2 regions of the Ureibacillus sp. FSL W8-0352 genome follow, and region 1 is predicted to be linked to the other one. Evidence: riboswitches for the same ligand, from Rfam matches in the RefSeq annotation. Region 1 holds a riboswitch; the other holds the start of a gene.
What was found. Region 1 has a riboswitch for preQ1 ahead of NST98_RS15290 (QueT transporter family protein). Riboswitches for the same ligand answer to the same signal wherever they lie in the genome.
Positions count from the first base shown of each region.

Region 2: it holds a riboswitch for preQ1, as region 1 does, so the genes downstream of both, queF (preQ(1) synthase) here and NST98_RS15290 (QueT transporter family protein) in region 1, are expected to answer to the same signal.

Region 1 covers NZ_JBBOQT010000001.1:3,027,694-3,031,117, reverse strand. The annotation lists gene NST98_RS15300 (ABC transporter permease) at 1-154, opposite strand, end outside; gene NST98_RS15295 (ABC transporter substrate-binding protein) at 189-1,205, opposite strand; PreQ1 riboswitch class I at 1,578-1,621, shown strand; gene NST98_RS15290 (QueT transporter family protein) at 1,630-2,118, shown strand; gene NST98_RS15285 (hypothetical protein) at 2,195-2,338, opposite strand; T-box leader at 3,077-3,307, shown strand; gene trpD (anthranilate phosphoribosyltransferase) at 3,403-3,424, shown strand, end outside.
Region 2 covers NZ_JBBOQT010000001.1:1,745,432-1,748,855, forward strand. The annotation lists gene queC (7-cyano-7-deazaguanine synthase QueC) at 1-667, opposite strand, end outside; gene NST98_RS08905 (hypothetical protein) at 762-905, opposite strand; PreQ1 riboswitch class I at 1,362-1,405, opposite strand; gene queF (preQ(1) synthase) at 1,410-1,910, opposite strand; PreQ1 riboswitch class I at 1,995-2,040, opposite strand; partial or broken gene uvsE (UV DNA damage repair endonuclease UvsE) at 2,153-3,095, opposite strand; gene NST98_RS08920 (hypothetical protein) at 3,364-3,424, opposite strand, start outside.

The DNA of each region.
Region 1 (3,424 bases):
CAATCATTGTTGCAGCTGTAGCCGCACCCGAAACAAAGCTACCATCTACCGTCAAGTCTGGAAAATCTAACACTCGGAATGTTAGATACACTCCGAGTGCCATTATTGCGTAGATGATTCCTTGCTCAACTGCACCGAACATTGCTGTAAACATATTGAATCATCTCTCCTAACATGTTGAAAATATTTTATTGTTGTGTTTCGACAAGCTCAGCTTCCCACTCGTCTTTCACTTCAAGACCAAGTTTCTCAATTGCATCTTTATTCATTACTAATTTCAATGTATTTGGATATTCTGCTGGAATATCTGCAGGTGTCGCTTCACCTTTTAAGATTTTTGCAGCCATTTCACCAGCTTGATATCCGATATCGTAATACTCGAAACCAAATGCCAACAATCCGCCGCGTCTTACAGAGTCAAATTCACCAACAACAAGCGGTAGTTTATTGCTATCTGCTACTTGAATAATAGATTCTAGAGCGGATACGACTGTGTTATCTGTAATGATATAAAATGCATCAACTTTTCCGATTAAAGATTCTGCAGCTTGTTTGATCTCTGAACTTTGAGATACAGTAGCACCTTCTACTTTTAAACCTAATGAATCAGCAATCTCTTTCACTTGGTTTACTTGAGCTACTGAGTTTTGTTCACCTGCGTTGTAAACCATTCCGATTGATTTAACGTCTAAAGCGTCTTTCATGAATTCTACCGTTGTTTTAATTGCTTCTGGGTGCAAGTCAATCGTACCAGTAACGTTTGCACCAGGTGATTCAATCGAATCAATTAATTGAGCTGCAACCGGATCTGTTACAGATGTAAAAACAATTGGAATTTCAGTTGTTACATTTTTAGCAGCTTGTGCAGATGGAGTCGAGTTGGCGAAAATCAAATCTACTCCTGCACTTGCTAAGTTTTGTGCAATTTGCGTATTCAAACTATTATCGTTTTGTGCAATTTGATAATCATATTCAACATTTAAACCAGCATCTTTCAATGCATCTTGGAATCCTTGATATGCAGCGTTTAAAGATGGATGTTCAACAATTTGTGTTACACCAATCTTATAATTTTTTGTTTCTGTTTCGTTTTCTGTGTTGTTTTCGCTCGATTCAGATGTATCATTACCGCCGCCGCCACAAGCAGCTAGAAGCAACATTAAACCAAAGAGCAAAAATGATAGTTTTTTCATGCTACTTTTCATACAAATATCCCCCGCTATCCTTCAAAAAATTACTAACCATTTCGAATGAAAAATTTTTTCGCTTTATTCAAATAAAGCTAGAGTTTAAAGATATATTACATTCTCATAGTTCAAGAGTCAATAACATTAGGAATGTTCTGAATTTAAGAAAATTCTTTTTATTACTTTAGTAATATTAATTTATCGCTTTAAATCGCTAAATTACGAGAATTTTGTAGAATAAATTGTTTTTTTGAAATAATGAATATTTTGTGACAAAATTGTGAACTTTATTTTGTTGTACGAAATCTTCCCATTATCATCGTTCATTTTTTCCAAAGCTAAATTTGATTTTCTTTTTGTTTATGATAGAATTATAATTTGTGTGCTTATCACACCGTGGTTCGCGAAATCCCACGATAAAAAACTAAGGAGTGAAAATTTAATGAAAACAAAATTTATGGCAATGTCCGCAATCATAGCTGCACTTTATATTGCGGTAACGTATACGCTATCATTTTTAAGTTTTGGCGATATTCAATTTCGCATCGCTGAAATCTTTAACCACCTAATAGCCTTTAACCCTCGCTATATGCTAGGTGTTGTATTAGGCGTATTTATATCAAACTTATTTTCACCTCTAGGCTGGTTTGATTTAGTCTTCGGAGTAGCCCACTCCGTTATTTGCTTAACGATTCTTATCATCGTTAGCAAATATGTGAAAAACATCGCCTATCGTATGTTGATTAACTCATTTGTCTTCACATTCATGATGTGGATTATCGCTTTAGAATTAAAGTTAGCGTTAGAGCTTCCCTTCTGGCTTTCGTGGTTAACTACAGCCATTGGTGAAGCGGTTGTTTTACTTATCGGTATTCCAATTATGCAATTGCTAGATAAACGATTACATTTCAAAAATTTAATCGATCAATAATAATCGAGTAGGAGGGAGCGATTAACTCCCGTCCTCTCACACCACCGTACGTACGGTTCCGTATACGGCGGTTCAATTAAGATGATTGACGCAAGTCTTTATAACTTCCGTGAATAGCTGTTCTCTTTATGCCAGTGGTCACTCCACCCTCCAAGAGGTCTCCCACGGGATTCACCGCTTCCTTCCTCAAGTGAGGTACTACGTTTTCTGTGTTCATCATGACTCACTGAATGCCAAGGGCTATTCTCTCTTAATTGTTCGGTCCTTCTTAGTAGTTCTAAACCAACTAATACTATGACCTCTGCTGACTTCTGACGGTTCAGCTACTTATCACTAAGTAGGTTATGAAGCGTACTTCACATATCCGCCAGACCTCCCCGGGTAAGAATGTAATCTTTCCTTCCATCTATCTGCTTCATTTACTCTGTACCACCTTTGGCAGAAAGGACTTTGTTTTGTTTAGCAAACTCATCCAATGATACCTAGCCTTATATGAAGTTCGTGTTCCTCAGACCGGAAGTTTGCCGCTCGCTTCCTTCAGATTCCGCGTCACCACGGACACCCTTGCGTTAAGCTAACTGTTACTTCTGCCTTCACAGTTCGGGACTTACACCCTATAGATTACACCCATGCCAGGCGCACTAAAACTAGTAGCACAGACTAATGTACAGTCTGTGCTACTTTTTTATACTAGGATTAAAAACGAACGAACTCTTTTGGATTTGCTTGATTTTTACAATCAGCAATTATTTTTTGAATTTAGCAATTTATCGATTCGAAAATACTTATTTATTCGAATAACATTTTCCTTCCCAAATTTACCGAAAATTATTGACATTCATATAATTTCAGAATAAAATATAATGAAATCAAACGTGGCGGAGAAAGGTTGTGGAAGCACAATCACCGCACCGGTAGCTTAGTTGAGTAGAGTCTGAGTTTAGTTGAGAATAGCCGAGCAAAATTGATGAGTAAGGAAAAGTAGCGAAATGTGTAATGCGATAGAGAGCTAGTGGTTGGTGGAAACTAGTGCATTCCTTTTCGTGAATGGGCCTTACGAGAGCAACTGCGCAAGTGGTTGACGTCTTTCCCGCGTTATTGGGAAGTGTTCACGACAGTGAGCACACCGAGGTGGAAGTCATAACTGCTTCAATAGAGGTGGCAACGCGGCAGCAAGGTCGTCCTCTGCAAATGGGTTTTCATGCCCTTTTGCAGAGGTTTTTTTTATTTCTCCCACCGGCTATTCTATCTAAACTTCAAATTTTAAATTTGGAGGATGATAGAATGAACATTCAAGCTTATATCA
Region 2 (3,424 bases), 1.3 Mb from region 1:
GTGAAGCACCCTTTCTAGAACGTAAATACTCATCAAGACCTCTTTTTCTCAACTTACATGCTGGACATTCTCCACAGCCATCTGCAATGATTCCGTTATAGCAAGTCAATGTATTGTTTCGTACAAAATCAAGCACACCTAATTGGTCTGCCAGTTCCCATGTTTGTGCTTTCGTTAACCACATGAGCGGCGTATGAATGACAAACGTATCATCCATCGCTAAATTCATTGTTACATTCAACGATTTGATAAAAACATCACGGCAATCAGGATAGCCACTAAAATCCGTTTCACATACGCCTGTTACGATATGCTTTGCTCCTACTTGGCTAGCTAACACCCCTGCAAAGGAAAGGAATAGCAAATTGCGCCCCGGCACAAAGGTAGAAGGAAGCTCGCCATCTTTCCCTTCCTCAACTTCGATATCATCCCGTGTTAGTGCGTTTGGAGCTAGCTGATTTAAAAGGGACATATCAAGAATGTGATGCTTTACCCCTACTTTCTTTGCAATTTCCTTTGCACATTCAATTTCCAATCGATGTCTTTGACCATAATCAAAGGTCACAGCTTCCACTTCTTTAAACTGTTCTTTTGCCCAAAACAAACATGTCGTGCTGTCTTGTCCACCGCTAAATACGACGATTGCTTTTTCTTCTTTTAATATCATTAAAGACACTCCTTCATAAAATCGAGTAGGAGGGAGTGATTAGCTCCCGTCCTCTCACACCACCGTACGTACGGTTCCGTATACGGCGGTTCAATTAAGATAATTGACGCAAGTTTTCATAACTTCCGTGAATAGCTGTTCTCTTTATGCCAGTGGTCACTCCACCCTCCAAGAGGACTCCCACGGGATTCACCGCTTCCTTCCTCAAGTGAGGTACTATGTTTTCTGTGTTCATCATGACTCACTGAATGCCAAGGGCTATTCTCTCTTAATTGTTCGGTCCTTCTTAGTAGTTCTAAACCAACTAATACTATGACCTCTGCTGACTTCTGACGGTTCAGCTACTTATCACTAAGTAGGTTATGAAGCGAACTTCACCTATCCGCCAGACCTCCCCGGGTAAGTACATGCACTTTCACACCATCTATCCGCCTCATTTACTCGATATGACCTTCGACAGAAAGAGCTTTGTTTTGTTTCGCAAACTCACTCAATCATACCTAGCCTTATATGAGGTTCGTGTTCCTCGGACCGGTGTTTTGCCTCCAGCTTCCTTCAGATTCCGCGTCACCACGGACACCCTTGCTCTTGGCTAACCTCTACTTCTGTCTTCGGGGTTCGGGACTTACACCCTATAGTTCATGTACATGCCGGGCGCACGAAAAAAACAGCATCCTAAGAAGGAAATGCTGTTTTCTTCTTAGTTTTTTATAGAGGGTAGCTAAGAACCTCTGTTATTCATTTATCGATTATCCACTTTTTCTGGATATAAATCATGATTCATTAAACGGTAATTTGCCATTTCTTCATATTTCGTTCCAGGTCTTCCGTAGTTGCACCATGGATCGATGGAAATTCCCCCGCGCGGAGTAAATTTCCCCCACACTTCAATATATCTTGGATCAAGCAATTTGATTAAATCATTCATTATGATATTTACGCAGTCTTCATGAAAATCTCCATGATTTCGAAAACTGAATAAATATAATTTCAGCGATTTGCTTTCCACCAATTTTTTATCCGGAATATAAGAAATATAAATCGTTGCAAAATCCGGCTGCTGTGTAAGCGGACAAAGACTAGTAAATTCAGGACAATTGAATTTTACAAAATAATCCCGATTGACATGTAAATTATCCACTGCTTCCAATACTTCTGGCGCATATTTTGTTGGATATGACGTCTTTTGATTACCGAGCAGCGTCAAATCCTTTAAACCATCTTCTAATTTGCGACTAGACATAAAAAAACCTCCTTGCAAAATGTTTCCCAACATTTTCAAGAGAGGTAAACCCAATTCATTCTATTAAAACTGATGAAATATTATTGTTTCATAGTTTTTTATAGAGGGTTATGCTATGAACCTCTCCCGTTCTAGTCGGGTATTCAACTTTACTTAGTAATATTATAGAATATAGTGAAAAAGGTCAAATTTTTTTAGAAAGTTTATTAAAAAAACAATGAGATAATCAATGGATTACCATTTCAAATCTTAATTATCCCTCCACTGATTCGCTTAAAGCCGCGCAATTTCCCTAGCTCCTCCTCAAAACGGAGGCACGCAAGATCTTTCGCTTTTGCTTCAATCATAATATCTGCAGATTTCCCGAGATCCTTTAAGGCTTTAATTAATGGAAAAGCAAAATCCATATCAACATAATCGGCGTGTGCCCGTCACATTTTTTCAGATTTTGGTGATGATAAATGAAATTTTGGAACTTTCCCTGTATGTTCCCAAGTCGCAAAAATCCTTGGCAACAACTCTTCTAATTCACAGTCCCCTTTATTCGCTATATAGTGATGGTAGTCAAATACAAAAGGTTTTCACAAATGGCTAATGTCTCTTCTGCTGTGTAGGTTTTATCATCTTTTTCCAAAGTCGTTTGCATGCGAATTGTTGCATCTAATTTTCGGAAGTTTTGATAAAATCGAGAAATAGATGCATCTTTATCCCCGTAAGCTCCTCCTACATGGATATTTAACATTGCCTCTTTTTCTAGCCCCATTGCTTGCAACATTTTAAAATGATAGGTCATATCCACAATGGCATTGTTTGTTACATGAGCTTATTTACTTGTGAATAAAGTAAACTGTCCTGGATGAAAGCTGACCCGCATTCCATAATTTCGAACCATTTCTCCGATTTCTTTAAAAAGATGTTCAAACGGGGAGATAAACTCCCAATCCACTTCCGGATGTGCAGCTAATGGAATGAGGGATGAAGACATTCGGTATACATGTATTCCGTGGGCAATATTGTAATGGAGAATGCGAATTGTATTTTTTAAATTTCGCTCCGTGATGGTTAATAATTTCTCGGCTCTACTTGTTTCTTCAAGTTTTTCCAGTTGGTAAAAGTAATTGTATGTGAAGGAGACGCTTCCCACAATGGGAGCGCCATTGAAACATAACCAAATCGAAGTATCATCTGTACACCATACTAAAAAAGAATGATGAGGATAGTGTTTGTCAATGGAGAACGATACATACATCATGAAAGGAGGATTATGAAATCTGACAATAGTGATTACCCCACTATTTCTTTTCGTTTCTATAAATTTCATTCGAGATACTTCCAATCATTGACGAAATGAGATGAGGAAAGTTTGAAAAAATTATCCCATTCCATAATTTTATTTAAATCGTTACAATAAGATTCAATTCGAACAATTGATTTTGAATAATAACTAGAATTACTAATAATTCTCTAAAAAAATCTTGTATTGAATAGCTATAAAATCCTTTAATATTCCCATC